One region of the Bacillus sp. ISL-35 genome, then DNA from elsewhere that is predicted to be linked to it. Evidence: predicted binding sites of a transcription regulator. Region 1 holds the regulator's gene; each other region holds the start of a gene.

Region 1 (10,124 bases):
TACTGCTCAAGCCAGGAAAGTGTGTCAATGTCCAGATGGTTAGTCGGTTCGTCGAGAATCAAAATATCAGGACGAGTCAATAACAGCTTTGCGAGCGCAAGCCTTGTTTTCTGTCCTCCGCTTAAAGTGGAGATTTTTGTGGAATAATCAAAAGACTGGAAGTTCAGGCCGTGAAGGACGGAGCGGATGTCCGCTTCGTACTGGTAGCCGCCTTTTTCCTTGAACTGGACCTGCAAAACGTCATAATCCTTTAATACTCTTTCATACTCTGACTCATTCGACAGGATGCCAGGATCCGACATTTTTTCTTCAAGCCGGCGCAGTTCTTTTTCCATGCTGTGCAGATGGTCAAAAACAGCCAGCATTTCATCCCAAATGCTTTTCTCGGATTCCAGTCCGGTATTCTGGGCCAGGTAGCCGATTGATGTTCCTTTCGGGCGGATAATCTCGCCGCCGTCATGGGATTCATAGCCGGCAATGATTTTCAGCAGGGTGGATTTTCCCGCCCCGTTCCGGCCGACCAGGGCAACACGGTCATTGGTCTGTATTTCAAACTTGATATTCGATAAAATAAGATCAGCCGCAAAATATTTTGATAGCTGATTGACTTGTAATAGAATCATTATTTTTCACCTCTAATGCCTTAGGGATAGTGTAACCCAATCCTATGGGCTCGGCAATATGTGCGGCCTGCAATGGGTGGTAAGGTATGAAAAATTTCCTCCTCTATATGTGAAGATAGAAACAAAGTTCACACACAAGTTTGGGAAAATAGTGTATTATTTGGTTGAAAGGAGCTTGAACATGGCAGAATTTACGCATTTTAATGAAGAGGGAAGAGCGAAGATGGTCGATGTCAGTGAAAAACCGGAGACGGTCCGTACGGCAGTCGCCCATTCAAGCATCACCGTTAATGAAGATATATATGTAAGGATTACTGAAAATAAAATGAAAAAAGGCGATGTACTGGCAGTCGCGCAGGTTGCTGGCATCATGGCGGCCAAGAAGACGTCAGAGATCATCCCGATGTGCCACCCGATTCCATTAACAGGCATTGACCTTTCGTTTGATTGGGAGCAAAATGGTAATGACTATATATTAAATATCGCTGCAGCTGTTAAAACAAAAGGGAATACAGGGGTAGAAATGGAAGCGTTAACAGCAGCAGCAGCATGCGCGCTGACTGTTTATGATATGTGCAAGGCCGTCGACAAAGGCATGGTGATCGGCAGGACCTATCTCGTGGAAAAAACCGGCGGGAAAAACGGCGATTTTAAGAGAGATGAGAAGTTAAAATAGAAATACGAACAGGGTGGAGGATGGAGAATGACGAATGATGCTATGAAGATTCCGCAGGCAACTGCTAAGCGTTTGCCGCTATATTACCGATTTTTATTGAACTTGCATTCTTCAGGCAAGCAGAGGGTATCGTCCGCGGAGCTGAGTGAAGCGGTAAAAGTGGATTCGGCTACGATCAGGAGGGACTTTTCCTATTTCGGGGCTTTGGGTAAAAAGGGTTACGGCTATAATGTGAATTACCTGCTGACTTTTTTCCGAAAGACGCTCGACCAGGATGAACTCACGAAGGTTGCGCTGATTGGCGTTGGTAATTTGGGAACGGCGTTTTTGAATTATAATTTTTCCAAAAACAATAATACGAAAATTGAAATTGCCTTCGATGTCGACCCAGATAAGGTTGGGACGCAGATTGGCGATGTGCCTGTCTATCACATGGATGATCTCGATAAGGTTGTGGTTGAGGAAGGCATCCAGGTGGCAATCCTGACAGTGCCGTCAACAGTGGCACAGCCGATCACAGACAGACTTGTACAGGCGAATGTGAAGGGAATCCTGAACTTTACGCCGGCGAGGCTGAATGTGCCGTCTTCGATCAGGATCCATCATATTGATTTGGCAGTAGAACTGCAATCATTGATTTATTTCTTGAAACATTATCCGACAGACAGTGAATCAGAAGAATAAAAAATGGCTCCTTCGATGAAGGAGCTATTTTTTCTGCATTTGTTTAAGTTTGAAATGAAACAGAATCATCCTGATGCCGGAACCGAAGTCAAAGGTGGCGAGCAGGACGAGCAAATAACTGAAAAATCCCCAGCCTGTATCGTTGACATTCTGGATGGCGAAATAGGTGAATAAGCTGCCTAACAAGATGTAGACAATGCCTGAAAACATAGGCGATTGCTTCATGACTTAAAATCCCCCAATAAAGCTTTGAATTTTCTCTGCTTCTTTTATCATTCTCTCAATGTCTTCCCTGAATACGGATTGAAGCAGGACAACCATTGTATTCATTGTAACATGGGCGATGATTGGCACGATGATCCGCTTTGTTTTTACATATAGAAACGCAAAGGTGAAGCCCATTGCTGAGTATAGGATCACATGCTCCGGCTCCATATGGGCCAGTGCGAATATGACGGAGCTGATCAAGGCTGCCAAGAAGAAGTTCATTTTCTTGTGCAGGCTGCCAAAAATAATCTTCCGGAAGACGATTTCCTCCAGAATCGGACCGATGATCGAGCTGACAAGGATCACAACCGGGAACCTTTCAATCAGCTTGATGATTTCCTGTGTATTCTCCGAGCCCATCTCAATTCCAAGCATGCTTTCAATGCTGCCTGCAATCGACTGGGCGAACAGGGCCAGGAATACCCCGGCGAATGCCCATGCCGCCGAGCTTGCCGGCGAAGATGCTTCGCGCAAATCAGCATTTATGTTTCTTTCCTTCCTTAAAATCAGCAGGATGATCAGGAGTGTCAGCGAAAAGCTGGTTACGAGCCAGTATGGAATCGCGAGGGTTTGCATTTCATTCAGGCTTTTTCCCATCGCAGCACCGATCAAAGCAATGAGTGGCACCCCGACAAGACTTGAAAGCTGCATAACAATATAGGCAATAAGGACGTACCAGTATTCTTTTTTCAATTGAAAAAACTCCTTAATAATGCAGAAATGTATGTTCTGAAATTTTACGTAATAATATGCTGGCCTGTAAAATAAAATACGGGGACCGCTTTGCTTACTATATACACTCTCTTTATTCTACTAGTAAATGATTTAAAAGTTCAAATTGTAGGGCCAGGATGAAAAAGTTACTTGTTCGGGTTTACTGTATCCGGTTAAGGTGCCATTTTCAATTTGAGAATAATTGGAGGTACAAATGATTTATTTGGAAACGCCACGACTGATTTTGCGGAACTGGTCTGCGGCAGATTTAGAGCACTTTTGCCTAATGAATGCAGATCAGGATGTGATGCAGTATTTTCCTCGTGTTTTATCTTCCGCAGAAACTGAGAAGTTTTATCAGTCGATTCTTGCCGAGTTCAAGGAATACGGCTTTGGGCTATATGCGGTTGAAGAGAAGAGAACGAAAGAGTTCATCGGCTTCATCGGGTTTCATAGGGCAACATTTGACGCAGATTTCACCCCATGTATTGAAATTGGCTGGAGGCTGAAAAAAGACGCGTGGGGCCAAGGTTATGCAACAGAAGGAGCCAGGGCCTGTCTGGAATATGGATTCAATGAGCTCGGCTTTAGCGAGGTCGTCAGTTTTACTGCTGAAATCAATAAACCCTCTATCAATGTCATGAGAAAAATCGGCATGAACCCTGTTAAAACATTTCATCACCCGAGAGTAGATCAGGGCAGTCCGCTGAAGAAGCATGTCCTTTACCAAGCCAGTAAATGATGCCGTCAGCAGGAGATTTCTACAGCATTCGACAGCACCTGGATCATCGTAAAATTTCATGAAAAATTTTTGCTTCACGCTTGCAAAAAAAATCGAGATTCATTATTATATAAATTGTGTTAGCACTCTATTGAGGCGAGTGCTAATAAAAAATAATCTACATATAATTTGAGGAGGTTGTTTCACTTGATCAAGCCACTAGGAGATCGCATTATTATCGAGCTTGTTGAGTCTGAAGAAAAAACTGCAAGCGGTATCGTTTTACCCGACACAGCGAAAGAAAAACCTCAAGAAGGTAAAGTCGTAGCTGTTGGAACTGGCCGTGTACTTGAGAACGGTGAGCGCGTTGCTCTAGAAGTTGAAGTCGGAAACCGCATTATCTTCTCAAAATACGCAGGCACAGAAGTGAAGTACCAGGGAACTGAGTACCTGATCCTACGTGAAAACGACATTTTAGCAGTAGTAGAATAATCACTGCGATTATAAACAGAACGTAAAAATATTAAAAATCTGAGGAGGTTTTTCTACAATGGCAAAAGAAATTAAGTTCAGTGAAGAAGCACGCCGCGCGATGCTTCGCGGGGTAGATTCTCTTGCAAATGCAGTAAAAGTAACTCTTGGACCAAAGGGACGCAACGTGGTTCTTGAGAAGAAATTCGGTTCACCTCTTATCACTAACGATGGTGTAACAATCGCGAAAGAAATCGAACTTGAAGATGCATTCGAAAACATGGGTGCTAAGCTTGTTGCTGAAGTAGCTAGCAAGACAAACGACGTTGCTGGTGACGGTACGACTACTGCAACAGTTCTTGCTCAAGCAATGATCCGTGAAGGCCTTAAGAACGTAACTGCCGGCGCTAACCCAATGGGCATCCGCAAAGGTATGGAAAAGGCTGTTATTACAGCAGTTGAAGAGTTAAAGGCTATTTCTAAGCCAATCGAAGGCAAAGCTTCTATCGCACAAGTTGCTGCAATCTCTGCTGATGACGAAGAAGTTGGCCAATTGATCGCTGAAGCAATGGAGCGCGTTGGCAACGACGGCGTTATCACAATCGAAGAATCAAAAGGCTTCACTACAGAATTGGACGTTGTTGAAGGTATGCAGTTCGACCGCGGATATGCATCTCCTTACATGGTAACTGATTCTGACAAGATGGAAGCAGTTCTTGAAAATCCATATATCCTGATCACTGACAAGAAAATCGGCAGCATCCAGGAAATCCTTCCTGTCCTTGAGCAAGTTGTACAGCAAGGCAAGCCATTATTGCTTATCGCTGAAGATGTTGAAGGTGAAGCACTTGCTACATTAGTAGTCAACAAGCTTCGCGGAACATTCAACGCAGTAGCTGTTAAAGCTCCTGGCTTTGGTGACCGCCGTAAGGCTATGCTTGAAGACATCGCTGCACTGACTGGCGGTGAAGTAATCACTGAAGAACTTGGACGCGACCTTAAGTCTGCTACTATCACATCTCTTGGACGCGCTTCTAAAGTTGTGGTTACAAAAGAAAACACAACAATCGTTGAAGGTGCTGGAGACAGCGCTCAAATCGAAAGCCGCGTAAACCAGATCCGTATTCAAATGGAAGAAACAACTTCTGAATTTGACCGTGAAAAGCTGCAAGAGCGCCTTGCTAAGCTAGCTGGCGGCGTTGCAGTCATCAAGGTTGGTGCTGCTACTGAAACTGAATTGAAAGAACGCAAGCTTCGCATTGAAGATGCTCTTAACTCAACTCGCGCTGCAGTTGAAGAAGGTATCGTATCAGGCGGTGGCGTAGCGCTTCTTAACGTATACAACAAGGTTGCTGGAATCCAGGCTGAAGGCGACGAAGCTACTGGCATAAACATCGTCCTTCGCGCTATGGAAGAACCAGTTCGCCAAATCGCACACAACGCTGGACTTGAAGGCTCAGTCATCGTTGAGCGCCTGAAGCGCGAAGAAGTCGGCACAGGCTTCAACGCAGCAACTGGAGAGTGGGTAAACATGATCGAAGCTGGTATCGTTGATCCAACTAAGGTTACACGCTCTGCACTTCAAAACGCAGCATCCGTATCTGCAATGTTCCTGACTACTGAAGCAGTAGTTGCTGACATCCCAGAACCAGCTGGTGCTGGAATGCCTGACATGAGCGGCATGGGCGGTATGGGTGGCATGATGTAATCATCGCCTCACCCTTGGTAAAAACTAAAAGAAGCATCCCATAAGTTGTTAAAACTTATGGGATGCTTCTTTTATTTCTTTCAAAAAGCTATCCCTCAATATATTTTATAATAGTAGTATAATAACATCGAGGTGAGAAAAAGCATGGAGGATATAACCTTAAGCTCATTGCTGGATGTCATCGGGGAGTTATTTTCGGATGAAATCTCGATTGCGGTTTCGAATACGAAGGAATATATTTATTATCGTCCCAGCAAGAGGGTGGATTTGAAGATTGCTGCTGGCGATCCTGTAAAGGAAGGGACGATTGCCTATAAAGCGCTGATGTCGAGGCAGAAGGTTTCTGAGTTCATTAACCGGGATGTTTTTGGCATTCCTTATCATGGGATGGCGGTCCCGTTTTTACATAATGGCGAGCTTGAGGGATGTGTGACGGCGATTTATCCGGCGCTGACCGATGGGAAGTCAGTCGTGACCCTGAAAACTCAGGATGGCTGGATTCCGGTTCCTTTTTCAAAGGTGATCCATATTGAGGCGAAAGATAAGAAGACCCATGTTTACACGGATGAGATATCTGGGACACATAAATACTCCCTGCAGGAGTTTGAATATTTGCTTCCGAAGGATTCCTTTATCCGGTGCCATCGTTCATTCATTGTGAATGTGAACCATATCAAGACGATTTATCCGGATACTCATTCTACTTTTCTGCTGTCGATGGATAATGGGGAACGTGTGCCGGTCAGCCAGTCCTACTCCAGTTATTTTAGAAAACTGCTGGGATTCTGATTTTTTCTGCTTGGGTGTCTAAATTCGCTGTTTTGTCGGAATCTTTTGTCTAGTATTCCGAAAACCATATCCTGATGTTGTTTATGGGTAAAATGATTGTAACTATTCATTAAGTGAGGGATTCAGATATGGAACAGCAATTAGAGCGAATTAGAGATCATCGTCTGAAGGACAAAGTTGTGACTCCTGATCAGGCAGCTTCCTTCATTGAAAGTGGAATGTCTTTAGGGTTAAGTGGCTTCACGCGTGCAGGCGACGTGAAAGCGGTACCATTCGCCCTAGTAAAGAGGATAAAAGAAGATGAAAACTTTAAGGTTAATGTATATACCGGAGCTTCATTGGGATCAGATGTAGATAAGCTGTTCGCTGAGGCAGGCATCCTGGGCAAAAGATTGCCATTCCAGGCAGATCCGACAATGCGCCGTGGCATCAATCAGGGAGACTTTTTGTTTGTGGACCAGCATCTATCACATACAGCCGAGCTGATCCGTGCTGATGTCATGGACATAGACGTCGCAATTTTGGAAGCGATTGCAATAAGTGAAGACGGAATGGTCATCCCGACTACTTCAATAGGCAATTCCATGGCATTCGCCCAGAATGCGAAGTCGATTATTATCGAAATTAACACAGCTCAGTCAACAGAACTCGAAGGATTGCATGATTTATACGAACCAGGAAAACAAGGGGCAAGGCAGCCTATTCCACTCACTAAACCTGACGATCGGATTGGAACGATCGGAATCCCGGTCGATGTAAACAAGGTCAAAGGAATTGTGTTTACGAATCAGCTGGATTCACCATCGACCATTGTTCCTCCGGATGAAGAAACGGTTGTGATGGCACAGCATTTGATTGAATTCCTTCGAAAAGAAGTCCAGAGCGGCCGGCTTACCGAAAGCCTGGCCCCATTACAATCAGGGATTGGTTCTGTTGCCAATGCCGTTCTCCATGGAATGCTGGATTCAGAGTTTGAGAACTTGGAAGTCTATTCCGAGGTGCTTCAGGATGCGGTATTTGACCTGATTGATGCGGGGAAGGTCCAATTTGCCTCCTGCTGTTCAATCACGCTTTCCGAGGAAAAAATGCAGCAAGTCTTCTTGAATTTTGAAAAATATCGAGACAAACTGATGATGCGCCCTCAGGAGATCTCCAACCATCCTGAAATCATTCGCCGTCTCGGGTTGATTTCCATCAATACAGCGTTGGAATTGGACATCTACGGAAATGTCAATTCAACCCACGTCCTCGGCACGAAAATGATGAACGGAATTGGCGGTTCCGGTGACTTTGCCCGAAACGCGCGCCTGGCCATCTTTGTCACTAAATCGATTGCCAAAGGCGGGAAAATCTCAAGCATCGTGCCTTTCGTCTCACATGTGGACCATACGGAGCATGATGTCGATGTGATTGTCACTGAACAAGGATATGCCGACTTGAGGGGCCTTGCGCCAAGGGAAAGAGTGGAACTTATAATCGAAAATTGTGCACATCCAATGTACCGCGAGCAGCTGCGCGCCTATTATCAGGAAGCACTGCAAAGAGGCGGGCAAACACCACATGTTTTGGAAAAAGCTCTATCATGGCATACCAATTTTGCCAGCAAAGGTACCATGATTGAAGAATCGGCGGAAACGGTCCAGGTTTAATAAGAGCAGCCTATACCTATACGATGTCAACTCCCCAACCATTGAGGCTGGGGAGTTTTTGGTGTTCCAGCCACCAAAGGCTCGCAGGTCTTTTCCAAAAAGACAGGCATAAAATAGGATGAGGGATATCTTGGGTGGTGTTAGGATGCATGAAATGTCACTTATGTCAGAAATCATTGAAATCGTTTCAGAGGATGCTGCTGAAAGAGGCTTTAAAAAGGTGGATCAGATTGATGTCATCGTGGGGGATTTATCCAATGTCCTGCCTGACGCCCTGGAGCTGGCGTTTCTCTTCTTTCAGAGACAGGAAGGCAGTGTGATTGACGAAGACAGCAGGCTGCATATTATTCGGGAAGAAGCAAAAGCGCGATGCCCGGCATGCCAGTGTGATTTTCAGCCTGATTACAGGATTGCGCTTTGCCCGGAGTGCGGAGTTCCCGGCAGCCTGGTGGTGAGCGGTGAAACGTTCAGGGTTGAATCCTATGAAGGAAGGGATGGAGACGATGAAAATTAAGCTCGAGGCAGATGTGTTAAAGGATAACAATCTAGCTGCCGCTTATAATAGAAAACTATTTAAGAATCACAAAACACTTGTCATCAATATCATGAGTTCACCTGGTGCCGGAAAAACGACTCTGCTGGAAGAAACGATCAAGGCATTGCGCCAAGATTTTACCGTAGCCGTAATTGAAGGAGATCTGGCCACTGACCGTGATGCGGAGCGATTGCGTTCATTAGGGGTAAAAACCATTCAGATTAATACAGTGGGAGGCTGCCATCTTGACGCGAGGATGATTGCCAAAACACTTCCGGAATTTAAGCTGGAAGACATTGATATTCTCTTCGTCGAAAATATAGGGAATTTGGTATGTCCGTCAGGCTATGATTTAGGACAAGATTATAAAGTCGTCGTATTAAGCGTACCGGAAGGCAATGATAAAATCCCGAAGTATCCAGTAATGTTCAGACGTACAGATCTGACGATTATCAATAAAGTCGATCTTCTGCCATATGTTCAATTCAGTGTGGAGGAAGCTGAAAAAGACTTAAAGACTATTAACCCTGAGGCACTGCTGATGGTTTTGTCCGCGAAGACTGGTGAAGGTCTTGAAGGCTGGATCAACTGGATCAAGGAAGCGTACAGGCAATGTACGGAGCGTTAAGCATCAGGGTGACGGGAAGGGTGCAGGGAGTTGGATTTCGGCCATTCGTTTATTCTCTTGCGAAAAAATTTCAATTGACCGGAACCGTCCAAAATAATCTTGACCATGTCATATTGATTCTGGAAGGAAACGAAGATTCGCTTGAAAAAGCTGTCGCAGAAATAAAGAATTCGCCGCCACCTCTGGCAAAGATCGATAGAATCACCACAACAAAAATTCCCCCTGTCTATTTTGCAGAATTTACGATCATTCCAAGCAAAAAAATAGATTCCTATTCCTTACCATGGATTTCTGCGGATGCAGCGATTTGTGAGGATTGCCTGCAAGAAATGAAAGATCCAACGAATCGGCGATATCAATACCCATTCATCAACTGCACACAATGCGGCCCGCGCTACACAATCATTCAGGCTCTGCCCTATGATCGTCCCAATACCACGATGAGTGAATTTACGATGTGTGACCAATGTCAAAAAGAATATGATAATCCGTTGAACCGGCGGCATCATGCCCAGCCAATATGCTGTTCTGCTTGTGGCCCTGACATTGAACTATTTCAACAAAGCGGGGAAATGGCAGCACAGGATGACGAGGCACTTATTGAGGCAGGTGAACTTTTAAGGAGCGGCCATATTGTCGGGATAAAGGGAATCGGCGGA
Region 2 (10,124 bases), on a different contig from region 1:
GCTTTCTTGCCTTTGGGTTTCTTGTTCCTGGCTGCCTGCTGTCTGCGTCGCTCCTCTCTTGTCTGAGGTTTTTGTGCCATGTTTAGTTCATTCCTTTCTCGCAATCGAAAAACTAACTAAGTTTATAAAGATAATCGATAACTTTGATATAGTCAATCCTTGGATGGAGCCCAAGCGGGATTTTATGACCGCAATCAATCACTTCTTCCTTTGTGATCGACTTCCTGCCGCCTTTGGTCATTCTCTCCCAAAAAGTAAGCAAATTGCTTGCTTCAAGGAGGTAGATTTCCTCCTCAGTCGAAAACCGGAGGATGACAAAACAGATTCCTCCTTGCTCCAGGACGGCTTTCATATGGACAATTTGGTGTTCATGAAAGTTTTTTAATGGAAAAGATGTAGAAAACTTCGTCTCCTTTGCCTCAAAATCAATATATTTTCCTTTATAAACACCATTATAGTCTGTAGTAGAAGCTTGTTTAAAGTATGCCTCTTTAATGACCGCTGCACTCCTTCGCGGATAATCCACATTGACGATTTGGACAGGTGTAGGCTTCTTATGGATTACCGCAATGTTTCGGTCAAGATAAAAGGAGTTGGTTTCATTGAGGTCCTCCTCCAATGTCATCCCTCTGTTGCTATATGCTGCATTCTTTTGTTTTTTTGTTTTTGGTGCTGTCTCTTTATTTGCAGCTGGAATATATTTTTTTCCGTTTGGATAATTGAAAATCAAGCTGACCACCTCGCAGACTACTCTATATCATACCAAATTTAAAAGTTTTTTGGTTGAATAAAAAGCCCCATTTCACTTCACTCTAAGAACAACCTATAAAAAAGGAAGAGAAACGGTGTGTCAATGACCCATATTCCTCAATTTTCAAACCTGCCGGATGAAGAAGCAGAGATAATCAAAAAAATCAGAATCGAAACGGCCAACAAAAACCTGGACAATATCTCAAGAACACAAGCCTATCAGGATTTCTATCTCAGATATCCCGAAATGATTTGGTCCTTCCTTGCAAGCATGGTATCCAGGAATGGAGGCTACAATATGTGTGACCTGGAAGGTGACTGGTTTCCGAGAATGCTTTCTCCTGCTATCCGCAAACGATTATTCCTAACATATGAACGGGCGAATTGGCTGATTTTTCGAGATGCATATGCACAGCTGCTTTTGTACTCTTATTCGACGATAAAAAGCACACCAATGTTTCACTTGCTTCAATTTCTTGATGTTTCGGCTTTTATGGAGAGAGAGTGGAAGGAATTTTGGAAGTATGGAGATAAAAGACGGCTGATGACAGCACTGATTATCAATGAACAAAATGTGATACAGGAACCGGTGATCAAGGAACCGGTATATAAGAGGAGAGTCTTCAATACGTCCATGTTTTCTTTTGAAGATCACCTTCATTTCAGTACAGTCCTCTTTCCTACATGTGAAGGTGAGCTATACGGAGCAAGCGTAAATGGTTTCAAATTTATCAGCAAAAGGATCAATTTGGGGAAGCGGCTGGCATCGATCCTATTCGACCCTCGTTATTACCCTTCATTTCTTGAATTCGCCTTAAATACAGAACATACGGCATCCAGATATGATTACGAGAAATACTTCCCGAATCACAAAAAGAGGGACACGCCATACCTTCGGTGTACTTATCCAATCATCCACCACCATTACCGCCGGCAAGGGGATTGGTTTAAACAGCGGAAGTTTCGCCGGGAATGGTTCAATCCCGACCCGAAACACAGGCATCCTATCCATCTGACAAAATGGTATAAGAATAAGCAAAAACAGCTGCATGCTATGATAACGGTAAAAGAATTGTTCACTCCAGAGTAATGCGGACAAACAAAAAAGCAAGGGGTCCCCTTGCTTTTTTTTCATCATTCAGCCGGGCGGTTAGGTCCTTCAAGCTTTTTGTCGCCATAGCCAGCTTTTTTCTCTGCCATTTTATTCGGCTGCTGCGCGGTTTTACGTTGTTTTTTATTCATGTGAACACCTCCCGACCTTAGTTTGTTCATTTGTTCGGTTTTCATACGATTTGGCCATGTCGAAGACTGTAAAGTTCACTGCTGAAAAACACTTTGTTTGCCGAATCCCTTCTAGTTTTGTCAACCATGAAGGAGGTTGCGTCCCAGGGTAGAATTTTACAATCAAGAGACTGGAAATCCATTAGGAAAGATTCGTCGTCGCGCACTGGGGTTCATTCTGCCAGACCTTAAAATACCAAGTTAGGAGAGATAATCATGAAACAAGGAATCGAAAGAGAAGAGTTTTTAGGGATGTTGACTGAAATGGCCCATTGCCTTGAAGAAACAGACATGAATTTGCTTGAATCTTTGCAAGGAGTCCGGGAAAAAATGTACAATGTCCATTCATTGCAATTAGAAAAAACTAGCAGACTTCTAGATAAAGTAGAACGGGAAATTCCGCAAGCCCTTAATTCCTCGGTACAGACGATCAACGAGCAAGCCTCCTTAAAACTTGAAATGAGTTTTTAAAATATAATAGAATAGATTCAACATGAAGCAGCTTTTTGCCATGAAAGCTGCTTTTTTGTATGTCATTGGACTAAATAAATTTGTGAAATTGGCTAATCTGCACCAGAAAAGTCACAAAGAAAGAAACAAATGAGTTGCGGACTCATAAAAAATAGACCAAAGGAAAGTGTGATTAACTTGGAACCTGACCAAAATCTTATTGCATTATCTGAAAGGTTGCTTGAGAACCTGGAATTTGCTCATCAACGATTTCAATATTCGAAGGAAAAGCGAGTAAGAGGCGATTTTCATGAAGAAGTAAAGCCATTTGCTGATGAGGTAAAGGGGACAACAGACACATGGAGGAAATCAGCGTCCGATTGGGTAGGTCAGAACAGGCCGAAAAACCTTCATGTAAACCAGATTGAAACGGCCGCGGACTACATTGAAGTCATTTCTGTACAGGCGTTTTTTCCAGAAACAAGCAAAAAGCGGTTCCTTGATCAATTACAGTCAGTGGAATTCATCCTGAAAAGTCTGATCATTGCGGTTAAGCAAACAGGCAGCCAAAAATAAAGAAGCACCAGAGCGTTTGAACTGCACCTCAATTGTCAGCCAAGCCGGCAATAAGGGGAGTCCGATCGTTCTGGTGCTTCAACTTTTTTAGATGGTCATTTCTTTCTGATCCTCGGGAATGAAAGCACCTTGCAATTCCAGCTCACGAACAAGGTTCCGGTATTCCAGAATGGTGATCTCATTCTGAATATACGACTTTTTGGTAAAATCGAGCAATTCATTTACATGTTCCGGAGTGTATTCTTTTGTCTGGGCAAATAGATTTTTAAGTTCGTGAACGTTCATTTTTCATCCTCCTCCATCATTTGAGTCCATACTATCATGAAAAAGGAAGAGTCATTCATTTTTCAAAAATTGAAACTTCCGACAACATTTTTCATACTTAGACAAAACCGGAAGCCTTTTCCAACCCTTTCACCCATTGGGCGGTTTGATCATATACTATCGTAATGAATGATCGGAGGAGGATGTTCGCCATGTTTGGCCGCAGAAATAAGACGAATGCCTACCAGCCACAGTGGTGGGTGAATCAATATAGTCAGGACCCTTATCTATATAATGGGAATGATCAAAATTTGAACCGGCAGCAACCGCTCCCTCAACAATATAACACACCATATTGGAATGCCATGCCGGGGAACTGGCAAAACCAATACTCTCCGCAGGGTTTCCCTGTGAATCCTTATATGCAGGGAAACCCTCAGTGGAATCAGCCTTACCCAATTGCCGAGAGCAAAAATAACTATACAAAAATGCTTTTTCAAAATCCGCTAGAACCTGAGGATGACCCTATTTATGGTTACTATAACCCGCAGGCTGACTATCAGAATTATAACCCATATCCGCAACATGCTTTTATGCCAAAGCAGCCATCAGGCATGCAGTCGATCATGAACTCGTTTAAAAGCCAGGATGGGAACCTGGACATCAATAAGATGGTCGATACAGCGGGCCAGATGATGAATGCGGTGACCCAGGTGTCATCCCTTGTCAAGGGACTCGGCGGAATGTTCAAAGTTTAAAAAACAAGCAGGCGATTGTGCCTGCTTGTTTCTGTTAAACAACTATTCATCAATAAAAATGTCTATTTTCTTTCCCTGTTTTTTAGCGATTTTAATTTTAAGCAATCCATCGCGGTAGGATGCCCGGGTCTTTTTATCATTTATGGGATGAGCAAATGGAATTGTCCGGCTGAATTGCCTGGATGAGGCCATATGCATTTCCGTTTTTGCGATATCGTTGATTTCTGAAGTCATTTCGGTTTTGTTTACAAGGATCGTGAGCGAGTTGTTGATGACGTCAATTGAGATATCTTCCTTTTTGATCCCCGGCAATTCTGCTGTCACCACATATTCGTTCACTGTTTCATTTACTTGTACACCGAAGGATGACTGGGGAAAGGGATGCCTGAAAAAATCATCAATGCTTTGCAGGATACCTTTGACAGGCTTCTCCTGCATCAGCTGGTTCATCGATTTGAACCACTGTTCGAGAGTTTCGTTTCTTTTTGGGCGATCAGGATGGTTGGTTGCCATCGGTTCACATCCTCCTCTGCTAAAATTCTTATAATAATCTATGTTGTATGGAATGTCCCTGTTCAAGATGAGGTGTTTTTCTTTAGGCTCTTTTCTCAAACTTTGTTGCTATTGAATACAAAATTGGATTGAATTCGCAGTATTCCTTCGTAAAGTAGACGCTTCTTTTGAGAAAAGAGCATGGAAACTTCATACCGACCTCCAAAATAGGTTTATATTACGTTAAAATCGGATTTAGGATTTTAACAACAATCTTTACGAAAACAGCCTTTCTTCAAAATCAGACTTCAACAGTCCGACGTACTTTTTTGAACACTTTGTGAAAAATGCCTTTAGTGTGATTTAGGTCACATAACCAATTTTTCAACCTCTGTATGCTGAAACAGTAAATAAAGCAGAAAAGGGGAATACACATATGTTTTGTTACCAATGTGAACAAACGCCAACAGGAGGATGTAAAGTTGTTGGTGTATGCGGAAAAGATGAAACAATCGCAAGTCTTCATGATACGATCATTTTTGCTCTGAAAGGCATAGCAGCCTATAGAACCCATGCGAATCAGCTTGGATTCACAGATCCGTTCGTTGATGCAACGACCCACGAAGCATTATATATGACATTGACTAATTCAAACTTTAATGTCCAGGAACATATTGATATGGCGATGAAGGTTGGCCAATCAGCTGTACGCGTGATGGAAATGCTTGATGAAGCGCACACTAGCCGTCTTGGCATCCCGCAGCCTGTCAAGGTGAGCCAGAATAAGATTGAAGGCAAAGCAATCGTTGTAACGGGGCACAATCTATTCGCGCTTGAAGAATTGCTGAAGCAAACCGAAGGCAAAGGAATCAATATTTACACGCATTCCGAGATGCTTCCGGCCCACGGCTATCCAGCATTGAAAAAATATCCGCATCTCAAGGGAAATATCGGGAAGGCATGGTTTGACCAGCGCCGCCTGTTTGAAAAATTCCCTGGGGCAATCCTGGCAACTACAAACTGCGTAATGCCGATCAAGGGTTCTTATGCAGACCGTATGTTTACATACGAAGTAGCAGGACTTGAAAACGTAAGGAAAATTGAAAATGAAGACTTCTCCGTGCTTATCGAAAAAGCGCTGGAGCTTCCAGAGGCTAACATGGAATCGGATGAGACTTTGGTTACAGGCTTCCATCATGAAACAGTGATAGGTCTGGCACCAGAAGTCATAGAAGCAGTCAAGTCAGGAAAAATTAAGCGTTTCTTCGTCATTGCCGGTTGTGATGCACCTGGAAAAGGAGGAGAGTACTACCGCGAGCTTGCAACATCACTTCCTCCAGAAGCAGTCATCCTGACAACTTCTTGCGGAAAGTTCCGATTCAATGATGTCGATTATGGAGTGGTTCCTGGAACGAATATCCCTCGATATTTGGATCTTGGCCAGTGCAATAACTCTGTATCAACGGTAAAAATTGCCAAGGCACTTGCTGATGCCTTTGAATGTGACGTAAACGAGCTGCCGGTTAGTATCGTCCTTTCCTGGTTCGAGCAAAAAGCTGTAGCAATCCTGCTTGGACTTTTCAGCCTGGGAATCCAGGATATCCGCATCGGGCCTAAGCCGCCAGAATTCATTTCTGATGGCGTGATGCAGGTCCTGCAGGATACATTCAACCTGAAATTGATCACATCTGCCCAGGAAGACCTGGAAACAATGATGGGTTTAAGCAAAACTGAATAATAAAAGGCTGTTTTCGTAAAGATTGTTGTTAAAATCCTAAAGCCGATTTTAACGTAATATAAGCCTATTTTGCAGGTCGGTATTAAGTTTGCACGCTCTTTTCTCATAAGAAGCGTCAATTTTATAAAGGAGTATAGGTAATTCACTCCAATTTTGTATTCAATAGCAACAAAGTTTGAGAAAAGAGCCTAATAAAATGAACGCCCGGGGTAAAGAGCCTCGGGCGTTTTGTTCTGAGAATATATACTAGACAAGCTCATCCAGCAATACATCAGGGTCCATGATCATATTCCCATCTGCGTCAGTGGAAATCAGTTCATCTTTTTTCATTTTGGTCAACGTCCTGCTGACCGTTTCCCTGGTGGTACCAATCATATTGGCCAGATCCTTGTTCGTGAAATCCGTCTTCAATAGAACCGTACCATCTTCCTGCTTTTCTCCGTGAAGTTCCCCAAGCCTGATTAAAAGCTTTATGATCTGTTCATACGTATTGTTGAGAATTTGGGCTTCCAGTCTCTCCTGGAGGTCGACGATTTTCTCTCCCAGCACTTTGAATACTTTGATGCTTAAGTGAGGGTTTTCGACAAGGACCTTTTCGAATTGTGAAATCGGGACAACGACAAGGCTTGCTTCCTCCAATACCTCTGAATAACCTGGATAGCCGCCTTTCCTGAAGAATCCTACATGAGGGAACATTTCCCCTTTCTTAAGGATGGCGACGATTTGCTCCCGGCCATTGGCATCACTTTTATAGACTTTCACCTTGCCTTCATTGATGAAATAAACATTTTCCAGAGGGTCACCCTGCATAAAGATATGGCTGTTTTTCTTCCACTGACGCGAAATGGAGATGTCGACGATTTTATCTAATTCATGGTCCTCAAGGTCCCTGAACAAAGAGAATTTGGCCAGTATATTTTTAATTTCATTTTTATTCAAAAGAAACACCTCAAATATTAGCTGTAGTCCACTTCTATTATTTTAGCAAATGGGGGCTGCAAATAACATCCTGGATTTTTAAGGCCAATCTGCGATTAAAAAAAGAGATTCCAAAAACTAGCAGTCTGGTATCAATAATTTTTCTTTTGCAACGAACATTTATTCGCTAAAATAAGGTTAACGAGGTGAACGCGATGAAAGTCCGGAAAAGCATGCAAGAGATTTTGCAAGAATTGAAGGTTAGTGAATCGGTAAAAAAGAATATTGTCCACTGGCATACGATTGAGGAGAAAGAAGCCCGGACAGAAGAGATGCCCGAAGATTTAAGCGGGATCTTGAAGGATGCACTCCAAAGGCGTGGGATTTCCCAATTGTATACCCACCAGAAATCATCTTACGAACAGATCATGAAGAAACAAAGCATCGTTGCTGTCACACCGACAGCTTCGGGGAAGACGCTATGCTATAATCTGCCCGTCCTGCAATCGATCATCAATGATCCGAACGCCAGAGCTCTTTATATGTTCCCTACAAAAGCGCTGGCACAGGACCAAAAGAGTGAAATCAATGAATTGATCCAGGAGGCGGAACTTTCGATAAACAGCTATACATATGATGGCGACACACCAGCCAATATCCGTCAAAAGGTCAGGAGGGCAGGGCATATCGTCATTACCAATCCTGATATGCTCCATTCAGCAATCCTGCCGCACCATACGAAGTGGGTTTCTCTTTTTGAAAACCTGAAGTATGTCGTTATCGATGAACTGCATATTTACAGAGGAGTTTTTGGCAGCCATGTGGCAAATGTCATCAGGAGGCTGAAAAGGATCTGTGAATATTACGGAAGTGATCCTGTTTTTATCTGTACATCTGCGACCATTGCCAATCCGCTGGAGTTGGCTGAGGGATTGACCGAAAAAGAGATGGTTCTGATTGACAATAATGGAGCGCCTTCAGGAAGGAAGCACTTCTTATTTTATAATCCGCCAGTCGTCAATATTCCGTTGAATGTCCGCAGAAGCGCGACTCTTGAAACGAGAAGGCTTGCGGGGGAATTCCTGAAAAATAGGATCCAGACCATCGTCTTTGCAAGAAGCAGGGTAAGGGTGGAAATCTTGCTTACCTATCTTCAGGAGCTGGTCAAGCACAAGCTAGGCCCAAAGGCCATTAGAGGATACAGGGGTGGCTACCTCCCGACGGAAAGGCGTGCTATTGAAAAAGGTCTGCGCTCCGGCGAGATTTATGGTGTTGTCAGTACGAATGCTCTTGAATTGGGTGTTGATATCGGACAGCTTCAGGTATGTATCATGAACGGATACCCGGGTACGATCGCAAGTGCATGGCAGCAGGCAGGCCGTGCTGGCAGACGGCATGGAGAGTCTGTGGTCATCATGGTGGCAAGCTCCAGCCCGCTGGATCAGTATGTCATCCAAAATCCGGATTACTTTTTTAACCGCAGTCCGGAAACAGCCAGAATCAATCCCGACAACTTGATTATCCTCATCGATCACATCAAGTGTGCATCCTATGAATTGCCTTTTAAAAAGGGAGACACTTTCGGGGCAGCGGAAATTGAAGAAATCCTGGAATATTTAACGGAGGAGCGTATCCTTCATCAAAATGGCGACAAATGGTTCTGGATGAATGACGCCTTCCCGGCCCATAATATCAGCCTCCGCTCAGCGTCGCAGGAGAATGTCGTGATCATCGACCAATCAGATGTAGCAAATGTCAGGGTGATTGGCGAGATGGATACCTTCTCCGCCATGACATTGTTACATGAAGAAGCGATTTATCTCCACCAGGGCATACAATTTCAGGTGGAAAAGCTGGATTGGGAAGAGAAGAAGGCATTTGTACGTGAAGTCGATGTCGATTACTTTACCGACGCCAATCTCGCCGTCCAGCTAAGTGTTTTGGAGGAAGACAAACATCGGGGCAATGAAGATACAGAAATCGGGTATGGAGATGTAAGTGTCAGGGCGATGGCTACAATTTTCAAGAAAATAAGGTTTGAGACTCATGAAAATATAGGATCAGGCCCAATTTATCTACCGGAAGAAGAACTGCACACGAGCTCAGCCTGGATCTCCCTTAATAAAGAACTTTCCGAGTTCGCTGATGACCGCCTCGAGGAAGGGTTGATCGGAACATCCCAGGCCCTGAAGCATATCGCACCATTATTCGTGATGTGCGACCCTTCTGATGTCCATGTGGTCCCGCAGGTGAAGGCGGCCCATAATGAAAAACCGACGATTTTCTTTTATGATCGGTATCCAGGTGGAATTGGCCTGAGTGAAAAGATTTATTCTGGCATTGAAGAGATTTTGAAGCAGACGAAGCAAATGGTCCTTAACTGCCAGTGTTCAGATGGATGTCCATCCTGTATCGGGACGGATACAACCTCAATCCATTCAAAAAAAGATGTTGTGAAATTGTTGAATCTTTTCCTTGAAGCCGCAGTCTAGAAAGGAGGGGGAAAATGAGTTTAAAAAACAAATTGAACAGGCTAAAGCCGCATATCAAGAGTGGGATCGATAAGCCTGAAACGCCAGCAGCCAGGAGCTCCATCCCGGAGCCTGAAACGGTAAATGCCGAATCGATACCTGACATCCCATTTCTCGATATCTGGGAGAAGGAACATGTTACCCCCTTCTATTTTGATGGCGAATACTGTCTGGTCAGGGAGGTTGTTTATCCGCTTGACTACAAGCATGGCCACTATCGATTCAGCGATCTGCTTGAGGCGGTCTCCCTGTGGAATCAGGAACAGACCAATCACCCGCTTTCTGCCTCGGGCCATAGCGCAGGCGATTTGGTGTTTTTTGATACTGAAACAACGGGACTGGGCGGGGGAGCAGGGAATACGATAT
Region 3 (10,124 bases), on a different contig from region 1:
GACCACATCGTCTACGTCGGGGTCTGTCAGTACCTTATCCCTGACCCTGAACTTGATATCATCAGCATCTGCCAGTGTCAATCCTTTGCGAAGTTCAAGATAGCTTTCGACGTGATACTGTCTGCCTTCCTGGACAATCCTAAGTTTATTGATATCCACCACATCAGGATCGGACAGGATTAGCTGGGCAATCCGGTCCTCAACAACCTTTGGTGCTGCGACACCAATAAGGCCCACAGTGTTCTCAAAACCAATTTTCAATGCAATCCCAATCAGCAGGATGCCAATCAGCAAGGTTCCAATGCCATCGAGGAAATAAAAACCAGTTACTTGTGCCAGTACAATAGAAACCAATGCTAAAAGCGCTCCGAATGTTGCAATTAAATCTTCATAAAAAACAAGCCTTGTCGGCGGTGCTGCGAAACTGACATTCTTAAACGCATTTGGCACAATTCCGAACCCACTTGCTTTACTTCTCGTTTCATGAGCAATTTCTTTCATCGCCTTTACCAGTATGCTTCCATCAACCAGGACCGCCACTAGCATGATCACAATATTCAACCACATATTTGATGAGGCCTTCGGATGCTGAATGAGTTCCCATCCTTTGATGACTGTTTCATACGCCATAATTGAAATGATGATAACTGCAACGAGAACAAATAAGTTCACGACCCTTCCAAAACCGGTTGGGAACCGTTTGGTTGCTTCTTTTTCCGAAATGGAACTGCCAATGAAAACGAAAAATTGGTTCAATGCATCCGCAACCGAATGAAGAGTCGTCGCCAGCATTGTACCACTTCCGCTAATAGCAGCCGCAACACCCTTGATTATTGCCAGGAATGTATTCCCAAGCGCAGCAATCCCGGAAGACTTGTTACCTCTTTTTAAAAATTCTATCATTGATGACATCCTCCATCCGAAAATCACTTTATATGTTATTTCTTCTACATTTTTCACATTTATGGCTGCTTTAAACATTTATTATGGTCGACTTGTTGAACAACATTATACGGGGAGTCTTTTTTTCAGCAGAAAAATAGCCTTCAGGATATCCTGAAGGCTTTAGACTGGTGAATCATGTTCTGCTTTTTGAGGCTTCTGCTACTCGTTTATTATAAGCGTTGAACCGTTGCTTGACATTGATTGAAATGTCCTCTGCCAATAGTTCAATCCCGATTGCAGTCAGTGAGAAGATATTTGCATAATGCTTTTTCACTTCCCATTTCAGTTCATGCTTTCCGCATATACTGTACTTGTTGACCTCCTCCATTTCCTTGCTGAGCAAGGTTAGCTGGCGGTTTTTTTCTTCATCGGGCAGCGCGACAATTTGATCGATTTTTTCAATATATTCAAGAGATTTGTCGATTTTTTCATTGACCTCATCATGCGTCTTTTTGTCGACAAGGCCATGCTTTAATTTGAATGCATTCAGGTTTCTTGCAGATTCATAGGTTGACTGAACAATTTCATCCCTGGTCATATAATCGGTTTCAAAGCTGAGCATGTATTTCCAGGAAGGCTGGGTGATTGCTTTCCTGTGGTCTTCGATGGTGTGGCAGAACTTTTTATAGCCGTATTTCTCGGGTTGTTCAAAAGCCGGGCTTGCCGGATCGAGGAATGGAGCAAGCGGGGCAACAAAATATGATAATCGTTTATCCCCGCTGCATGCATTATGGATTTCCTCGCAAAAATCCACATTATCCAGGGCACTCTGGTAATCCTGATGCGGAATGCCAACCATAAAGAAAATATCAATTTTTTTGCAGCTGTGCTTCAATGCAGCCTGCAGCGTTTCAATCACTTTCGCATTCGTGCAGTTGAATTTCCCATTGAATCTCCGAATCTTTTCATCATGGGTTTCCAGGGTCAATTCAATGCTGTACTTCGGCACTGCCTTCTCGATTTTTTCAAAATACTCTTCGTTGGCATACTGGAACAGTTCAAAGACCAGTTCGTTTTTAAGGTTGATTTTGCTGAGCCGATCAAAAAACTCATCCACATACTCTTTGCCTGCCTGGCGGATATCATGAAGAATGAAGATTGGCGCCCTGCTGAAGCGCTGAATGAACAAAATATCCTCAATCAATTTCTCCGGGGAACGTTTGGCGAGCACCTTCCGGTTGCAGTTATCCTTATATGATTGCTTGGATCCTCCGCAGATCAAGCAGCCCTGGGTACATCCCTTTGCTGTAAGGATCGCTGTGTTTGGATATTGGAGCCAGCCATTATACGGCAGCGGATCCAGAAAGTTTTTATACTTGAACACTGATTTGATGGTATAACGGTAGCCGGGTATATCAAATTCATCCAGACTGTCCGGAACATGGCTCAGCGGATTGTAAACCGGAGTATTGCCATCCTTCCATGTCAAGTTGGGAATCCCGCCAAGCTGATGCGTGCCGTCTTTCAAATACTTAATCAACAGCAGCATCAATTTTTCTGTAGAGTCACCTCTCATGACAAAATCGATGAAGGGATACTCAATTAATTCTTTATGGTAATAGGTAGCAGAAAGTCCGCCAAAAACGATGGGGGTTTGTGGGTGAAGATTTTTGACAATTTTGGCAAGCTCGATGCTGCCATGAGCATGTGGTAGCCAGTGCAGGTCAATCCCAAAGGCACGTGTCTTGACTTTTTTCAGTTTCTTTTCCACATCGAAGCTTTCATCCATCAGCATCCTGTTGGCGATATTGATGATTTTCACTCGCAGTCCCTGACGTTCCAAATATTCAGCAATACTTGTCAGCCCAATAGGATACATTTCAAAAACTGGAGATGACGGAACAACATCACTGATTGGGCCAGCCAGCAATGCATTTTTCCGGAAATCATATACACTTGGTGCATGGAGAAGGACTAAATCGTATTTCAAAGCACTCACCTCGAAAAAATAGAATCTATTAAGATTGCCTATAACAGAAAATGTCTGATTACACCTTAATCATAACTCTGGCATCCTTCGTCCAAGACCGGCAAAGGTATATATTTTGTGAACAGCTGAACATTAACAAGTGTGAAATCCCCATATATCCCATGCGTGACAAGTGTTTGCAGATTTATGAAAGTTTTGTGGAGGGGTAAGTAGCTATTTATAATAGGCTATCGAAAAAAAAGAGACTGCACATCGGCAATCTCTCCAAAATCTATTTTTCCTGCTGGACGATCAGGATCTCTTCCTCGACTCTTCCCAATTTCAATAAATGGGAATCAAGGCGTTTATGGATTGTGCTGAATTCAGAATTGTTCTTCATTTCGGTCTGGGTCATTAATTCTTTCAGCATATTTTCGATTTTTGCACTTTGAAGCTCTTCCATTCTTTCAAGTGCGTCTTTTATATCTGTTATATCGATTTGATTTGAAGTTACGCGATGTTCGATGCTATCCACTTTTTCAAGTCGGTCAAGTCTCTTCTCGATGCTTTCGGTCCGCTTATTCAGGGAATCGATTGAACTTTCGATCCCTTTTAACAGATTGACGATTTCAGATAAACCTTCCATTTCAGCATGCTCCCCTTCATTTGGCATAAATCAATTTTAACATCATTAAACATATCGATATGTTACAAAACTGGTAACAAATAAGCCTGATGTTTTCAAATCCGACATATTTTCAGTTCGATTCATCCGTGACGGAAATCCCAGCAAAAAAGCAGACTGCATGAAATGCCAGTCTGCTTTCTATATGGTCAATTGCTCCCCGAAGTTGCCTTCAGACCAATGATCCCGATTAAAATGAATGCGACAAACATCAGCCTCAAAAGATTACGCGGTTCCCCAAACAGGATGATTCCAAGTATGACAGCACCGGCAGCACCGATCCCCGTCCAGATGGCATAAGCGGTCCCGATGGGCAGCGTCTTGACGGCCATGGATAAAAAGTAAAAGCTTATTGCCATACCGGCCAGAGTGATCAACGATGGGATTGCTTTGGTAAATCCCTCCGTATACTTTAGGCCAATTGCCCATACCACTTCAAATATGCCAGCTATAACTAAAAAGATCCAAGCCATACTGATTGCTCCTTTCACTAAGTCTCTTTTCGTAAATCTTGTTGCGTTCACACACCAACATCTGGGGCTATACAAATAGTCTCACCTATTAGATTAGAAAGCATCTCCGAAAAGAGCTCCGAATCTTTCAAATGCGGGTTGTTGTATTTGTACGAAGCAACATTCAATGCGAAAACAGCTTTCATTAAAAAAACCCGGGAGATATCATTCGATATCTCCCGGGTTTTTGTCCCTCCGTGTACACAGGTGTTCCTGTGCGTCCTCTCTCGGACCAGTCCAGCAATGCTGCTGCGGAACCCTAGAGGACTTTTCATAATAGGAATAGTATCATAATTGAACTCCACAGTCAAAAGAATGCATTAATTCGCAAGGAGCTCTCTGTTCATCATGGTTTCGTATTCATTCGATGGCAAAGGCGGCGAATAGTAATAGCCCTGGACTTCCTGGCAGCCCAGCGACTTCAGCAAGTCAATCTGAGATTCTGTCTCCACTCCCTCAGCTATGACCTTCAACTTAAGGTTTGTTGCCATAGAAACAATCGTAGAAATGATTTCGCGATTTTCCTGGGAGTGTGAAACGAAGCTTTGATCGATTTTCAGGCGATCGACTGAAAGCTTGCTCAAATAGCTCAATGAACTGTACCCTGTTCCAAAATCATCGATGCTTACTTCAATCCCAATTCCCCTCAGTGCCTGAAGCTGTTCATTGATGCTGTCTTCCTTCTTAATCATGATGCTTTCAGTTACTTCAATTTCAATCAATTCACCCACTAAATCATACTCTTTAAGAGATTGCTGCATGAATTTCACGAAATCCTCCTGATAAAAATGGATGATCGAGATATTGATGGATGTCCGCGGAACCTCGTACCTCTGCTCCTTCCAGGTGACAAGCTGGCTGAACACCTGCCTGATGATCATCCGCTCTAGCGGTACGATCAAGTTTGCCTCCTCGGCAATCGGGATGAACACTCCAGGAGGAATCATTCCGTGGCGAGGATGCTTCCATCTTGCTAATGCTTCTGCTCCGGTTATTTCATTTGTGTTGGCATTGTACTTTGGCTGATAGAAAACGGTAAGTGAATCATTATTGATTGCGTTTCGCAATTCATTCTCCAATTCAAATTTATTGACATCCTGATCGACCATACTCTCGTCAAAAAACTGGAAGTTATTCGTTCCGTTCTCCTTCGCTTTATACATAGCCATGTCGGCGTACTTCAACAGCAGCTCTAGATCGCTTGTATCATCTGGAAAATGGGCAATCCCGATACTTGCCGTAATCAAAAACTCCATTCCCCCGGCAAATAGCGGTGACTGGAACGCCTTGACCACCTCTGCTGCGACTATTTCCGGCTTATTCCCTTCTGTCACGAGAATCGCGAACTCATCACCGCCGATTCTGGCAACCAGGCAGTTCTCAGGTGTCACCTTTGCAAGTTCCCTGCCGATTTGCACGAGAATCTTATCACCAAACGAGTGGCCAAACGTGTCATTGATTCTTTTAAAACGGTCAAAATCTAGGTAAATCAAAGAAAAAGTTTCATCCTTAATGTACAATCCTGCCATCACTTTCTCTAAATTGCGCCTGTTTGGCAAATTGGTCAGTTCATCATGATACGCAAGGTACTCAATCATTTTGTCTGCTTTTTTCTGTTCTGTGATATCCCTGACAATTCCAAAAACACCAACAGTCGTATTTTTAACGATGATCCTGACGGCCGTGATTCTCACTTCAGCGAAGGTCGAATCCGCTTTTTTCAAGGAGGTTTCTATCACCTTCGTCTCGCCGCTCAGTACTTTCCGGTAATATCTCCTGATTTTCTCCCCTTCTTCGCTGCCGCCAATCAACTCGATAAAATGGAGACCAGTGAGTTCATTCGCTGTATAGCCTGTCAGCTCGACGGCCTCTTTGTTCACATTCAAGATAGATCCCTGCAAATCAACCCTGAAGACTGAATCAGGGTTATGACTGAACAAGGATAAATGGGACTGGACATTCTTCATGATTAATTTTTCACCGAAAAGGTCCGGGATGAGCATAAAGAATAAATTAGCCATGGCCATATAAATGAATGGAGCCATAAAAGATTGGATTCCTGCTCCTTCCGTGATTGGCATCATCGAAGTCAGGACAATATAAGGGATGCCGCCTAAGGCCATACCACCAAAGACACTACCCAAATATTTATATTTTTTTATAAACTCATAAATATCCTCATTTGTAATCTGCATCAGGAACCTGAGCAGCACAAAGGATGTGACTGTCACCATTAAAGTGCTTAAAACCGTTAAAATCCACTGAATCTCAATTGTATCGCTGAAAATGATATAGAATGCTGTATACTCTGCAATCATAATGCTGGCGGCGATCAGCAAACTTGTGTATATGTACTGTGGCGTATTGGCAATATCTCTTTGCGCAAGGTTCAAAGCTGCATATGCCCCTATTGAGCAAATGCCAAAGAACAGCAGAAAGAATAAATAAAAATTGCCTGTTGAAAAGGGGACACCTGCTGATATGATCACAAAAATATGTGTCAATAAAAAGGTGAATGCCAGAAGCAGTGAATACAGAGCAATCCTTCGTTTTTTTCTGTCAGTATTTTTTTTGATCTGTCTGCTGAATTCGACCGCCATAATTGATGAAATCATCAAGAAGACAACGGTCAAAGCGATTGTTTTTATGTCAAATATGTACATTTGGGGAATCTCCATCCTGCCCCTCGTTTCTGTCTTTTTTATGGCTGCGTTCGGATTGGATACGGCTTTTTGAATACTTGATCCGAATTCTTGCAGGTAGCGGGGCTCATTTCGAATATGCTTCCAATATTCGTTGACTTTGGCACCAAAGAGCCTTCTTTTATGCAATGCATGTCAGGCAGTAAACAGAGCCTATTATTATAATGGACTACAGTTTTGGCCAGACGACAATTTCCCTGTTAAAGAACAAACCTTTTTCAATATTATACATTAATCATCAATGAAAAGAGCGATTAAATAGACTATTTTCTTAATTTTCAAAACGAAATCCCCCACAAGAGGGCAACTATTTTATATAATGAAAGTAGAAATAGCTTCTTTTTCTTTTGTTCAGCCCCAACACTCCACATCGATTATTCTTCTCAGAAAAAATCTTATTCCTTATATATGTATCGGCCATAAACCTGGAATTCTTAAGAGGGAAACATCTGTTAGAGTTTTTGCTCTAAACTATTTAACACGTCGAGCAATTTTGAAGGGAGGAATTGTTATGAAAACCGGGAGAAAAAGCGAAAAAGACGGGAACTTGTTCAATGGGACAGCGGCCATGAAAGCTTTATCCGCAATCGTCTGGCCAATAACCGGCTATCTTTTTGACCTATTGTCGAGTTTGTATCCCTTGTTCACAATCATGGGCACAATCGCTGGAGTTGCTCACGTTTTGTTTGCCATCAGGAAAAAGCAAGGCGGAAATGAGGAAAAAAAATCCTGGCCAATCATAGATTCCAGTGTGGAAGAGATTAGACAGGCAGTAAGAATATATTCAGACCAACTTCCAAAAGGTGTTTATCGAACGATCCTTGTAAAGGACGATCATAGCATTGATTTAGAACAACTCGCCCCCATCTTGAAAGGTTTTCCTGCCCGAAGATTTTACATGTCAAAGGAAACCTACGATATTTTTGCAGAGGATGAAAAAAAACTTGCGATCACACTCGATAAAGTCCAAAGAGCAGTCGATCACTATGTGAAAGAATTTAAAGAGTTTCCCGTTTTGCCATATGATCCATCGAACAGGGTGAACTATTATCAGCTGTTGAAGGCTCATTGTCTTGATGTCGAGCCGGAAATCGAGCTGTATATCACCAATTACGATGGTCTTGTCACTCATAAAAAACCAAAGGAAAACAGCACGATGATATAAAGATCAAAATAAAATAGTGATTAAATATAATCCGAGTAATAGGAAAATAAAAAAGATAATTCCTGTTGAAACCTTTATCAGACTATTTGCCGACTCGAAGGTCTGGCTGTTAATGTTTTTCTGTACTGAAAAATAATGAATGGTCGCAAGAGCAAGGATGGTCAGACCGATCAGCAGGGAAAAAATGCTGACAAAAACAGCGATTGTATCGGCAAGCTGGCTCACTGACTTGATACTGTTGAAATGCAAGCTTGATGCCAAAAATCCAATTCCAATGATGGCGATGGATGTCCTGACCCATGCAAGATAAGTTCGTTCGTTCGCAAGATGCTGTTGGATATATTTAGATTCGAGCGTTTTGTTCTCTTCCATTTCAATCCCCTCTTTCATTTGTATCACCTAAATTTTATCACGCGAGCACCATGCTTCCCCTTCATATGCTCAACCCTATCCACTTTCTGCCTGTTTTATCATTCCTCGCGAATGGGAATAGTTATGCATCCTTAGATAGGAGGGTGGAATATATGATTTATATTATGATTGCGCTAAAGCTGGTCATCGGGCTTGCTGCACTTATTATTGTTACAAGGCTTCTTGGCAAAAAGGAGATGTCTCAGGTCACCCCTTTCGATTTTGTCTATGCGGTCGTTTTAGGCGGATTGGTCGAGGAAAACTTGTTTGAAAAGTCGTCTTCTACGATTTGGGAAATGCTATTCGGGATTGCTGTCTGGGGACTTTTGATTTTCATTGTAGAAAAAACAACCCAGAAATCTGATAAACTGCGGCCAATCCTGAAAGGACAGGCAGAACCACTTGTCAAAAATGGGGAAATACAGATTGAAAACCTGAATAAGGCTGAGCTTGAAATGGAGCAATTAAAATCTCTATTACGGCTTAAAGGTGTTTTTTCCATGAATGATGTGAAGGATGTCATACTCGAAACAAGTGGAAACATCAGCGTACTGTTAAAACCAAAAGCACAAACCCCGACATATGCAGGACTTGATGTACACGCTCCTAGATCAGATATCGCTGAAACGGTCGTTGATGAAGGAAAGCCAGTAAAGAATGGCCTAAAAAATATTGGCAAGGACGAGAAATGGCTAAATCAAAAACTGAATGAGGAAGGAATACAACAGCTGGATGAGGTCTATTTCGCTGAATGGTCCGAGTCTGATGGATTCTATATCCAGCAGAAAAGCTAGCTCAGATTTTATTGGCCATGATTCCACCATGGTTTTAATGCGTTATAATGAAGGTGGGAGGCTGATGATATTGAAAGAAAAGAAAAATGAAACGGCTGAACTGGATGAGGAAACCTTGTTCATGGTGTCGCAAACCTTCAAGGCCTTATCTGATCCGACTCGTCTGAGGATTCTTCACCTGCTGTTTCAGGGAGAACATTCAGTCAATGAAATTGCCGAAAAACTGTCATTGCTGCAATCCACTGTTTCACATCAATTGCGTTTTTTAAAAAACCTCAGGCTCGTTACATTCAGGAGAGAGGGTACAACCCTTTATTACACTCATGACGATGAACATGTCATCGACCTGCTGCGACAAAGCATAGAACATGCCAGCCATCAGTGAATCTGAATTGGCTGGCATGTTTTTAATTACACGGCCCATGTGCACACGGGCAGCCGTGTTCCTCCGCTTCGACCTGGAGCGTGCTGTGGTCGATGCCAAACCGGTCATGCAGCAGTGTCTGCGCCGCCCTGAGGACACGGTCATGTGCTCCTTCTCCTTCGACCGCAATATGGCCGCTAAGCATGAAAACCCCTGATGTGATTGACCAAACATGAACATCGTGTACATCTCTAACTTGTGGAATCTTCAATATTTCCTCTTTCACTTCTTCTAATTTAATTTGCTCCGGAGTACCTTCCATCAAGACATGGAAGCTATCCTTTGTAACCCTCAAGCCACTGATAATGATCAAGATCGCCACTGCGACACTCGCGATTGGATCCGCAAGTCCCCAGCCAAAAAAGTAAATAAGCAATGCAGCAACGATTGCGCCAACCGAGCCCAGCATGTCACCTATTACATGGAGAAATGCACTCCTGACGTTCAAGTTCTCATCTTTGTCACCCCGCATTAAAATCCATGCCGCGACTATATTGACCAGTAAACCGATAACTGAAATGGTCAGCATTCCAAGACTCTGCACTTCAGGAGGATTGGCCAGGCGATGGTACGCTTC

What was found. Region 1 encodes Rex, which represses fermentation and respiration genes when NADH is low (regulators of the CRP and FNR family bind a similar motif). Its sites were predicted from a motif close to TTGTGAAATATTTCACAA; they were not measured.
Region 2: a site for Rex is predicted at 4,928-4,945, ahead of hcp (hydroxylamine reductase). Genes of this name have one in related genera too.
Region 3: a site for Rex is predicted at 2,991-3,008, ahead of J7E38_RS03395 (TIGR04190 family B12-binding domain/radical SAM domain protein). Genes of this name have one in related genera too.

Annotation. Positions count from the first base shown of each region.
Region 1 is NZ_JAGGQK010000025.1:5,115-15,238, forward strand. It holds gene J7E38_RS22285 (ABC-F family ATP-binding cassette domain-containing protein) at 1-623, opposite strand, end outside; gene moaC (cyclic pyranopterin monophosphate synthase MoaC) at 805-1,299, shown strand; gene J7E38_RS22295 (redox-sensing transcriptional repressor Rex) at 1,327-1,983, shown strand; gene J7E38_RS22300 (YdiK family protein) at 2,008-2,208, opposite strand; gene J7E38_RS22305 (CPBP family intramembrane glutamic endopeptidase) at 2,212-2,943, opposite strand; gene J7E38_RS22310 (GNAT family N-acetyltransferase) at 3,179-3,706, shown strand; gene groES (co-chaperone GroES) at 3,893-4,177, shown strand; gene groL (chaperonin GroEL) at 4,236-5,864, shown strand; gene J7E38_RS22325 (LytTR family DNA-binding domain-containing protein) at 6,009-6,653, shown strand; gene J7E38_RS22330 (succinyl-CoA:acetate CoA-transferase ScpC) at 6,782-8,302, shown strand; gene J7E38_RS22335 (hydrogenase maturation nickel metallochaperone HypA/HybF) at 8,448-8,816, shown strand; gene hypB (hydrogenase nickel incorporation protein HypB) at 8,806-9,465, shown strand; gene hypF (carbamoyltransferase HypF) at 9,450-10,124, shown strand, end outside.
Region 2 is NZ_JAGGQK010000001.1:378,372-388,495, forward strand. It holds gene J7E38_RS01980 (penicillin-binding protein 1A) at 1-80, opposite strand, end outside; gene recU (Holliday junction resolvase RecU) at 113-727, opposite strand; gene J7E38_RS01990 (DUF2515 domain-containing protein) at 854-1,840, shown strand; gene J7E38_RS01995 (hypothetical protein) at 2,248-2,502, shown strand; gene J7E38_RS02000 (YppE family protein) at 2,680-3,057, shown strand; gene J7E38_RS02005 (YppF family protein) at 3,145-3,342, opposite strand; gene J7E38_RS02010 (YppG family protein) at 3,534-4,079, shown strand; gene J7E38_RS02015 (Hsp20/alpha crystallin family protein) at 4,122-4,592, opposite strand; gene hcp (hydroxylamine reductase) at 5,008-6,309, shown strand; gene J7E38_RS02025 (Crp/Fnr family transcriptional regulator) at 6,556-7,248, opposite strand; gene J7E38_RS02030 (DEAD/DEAH box helicase) at 7,443-9,719, shown strand; gene J7E38_RS02035 (ribonuclease H-like domain-containing protein) at 9,734-10,124, shown strand, end outside.
Region 3 is NZ_JAGGQK010000002.1:18,459-28,582, reverse strand. It holds gene J7E38_RS03400 (cation diffusion facilitator family transporter) at 1-912, opposite strand, end outside; gene J7E38_RS03395 (TIGR04190 family B12-binding domain/radical SAM domain protein) at 1,079-2,875, opposite strand; gene J7E38_RS03390 (hypothetical protein) at 3,147-3,500, opposite strand; gene sugE (quaternary ammonium compound efflux SMR transporter SugE) at 3,689-4,012, opposite strand; guanidine-I (ykkC/yxkD leader) riboswitch at 4,226-4,325, opposite strand; gene J7E38_RS03380 (sensor domain-containing protein) at 4,372-6,714, opposite strand; gene J7E38_RS03375 (DUF3939 domain-containing protein) at 7,265-7,918, shown strand; gene J7E38_RS03370 (YidH family protein) at 7,922-8,290, opposite strand; gene J7E38_RS03365 (DUF421 domain-containing protein) at 8,443-9,123, shown strand; gene J7E38_RS03360 (ArsR/SmtB family transcription factor) at 9,188-9,508, shown strand; gene J7E38_RS03355 (cation diffusion facilitator family transporter) at 9,531-10,124, opposite strand, start outside.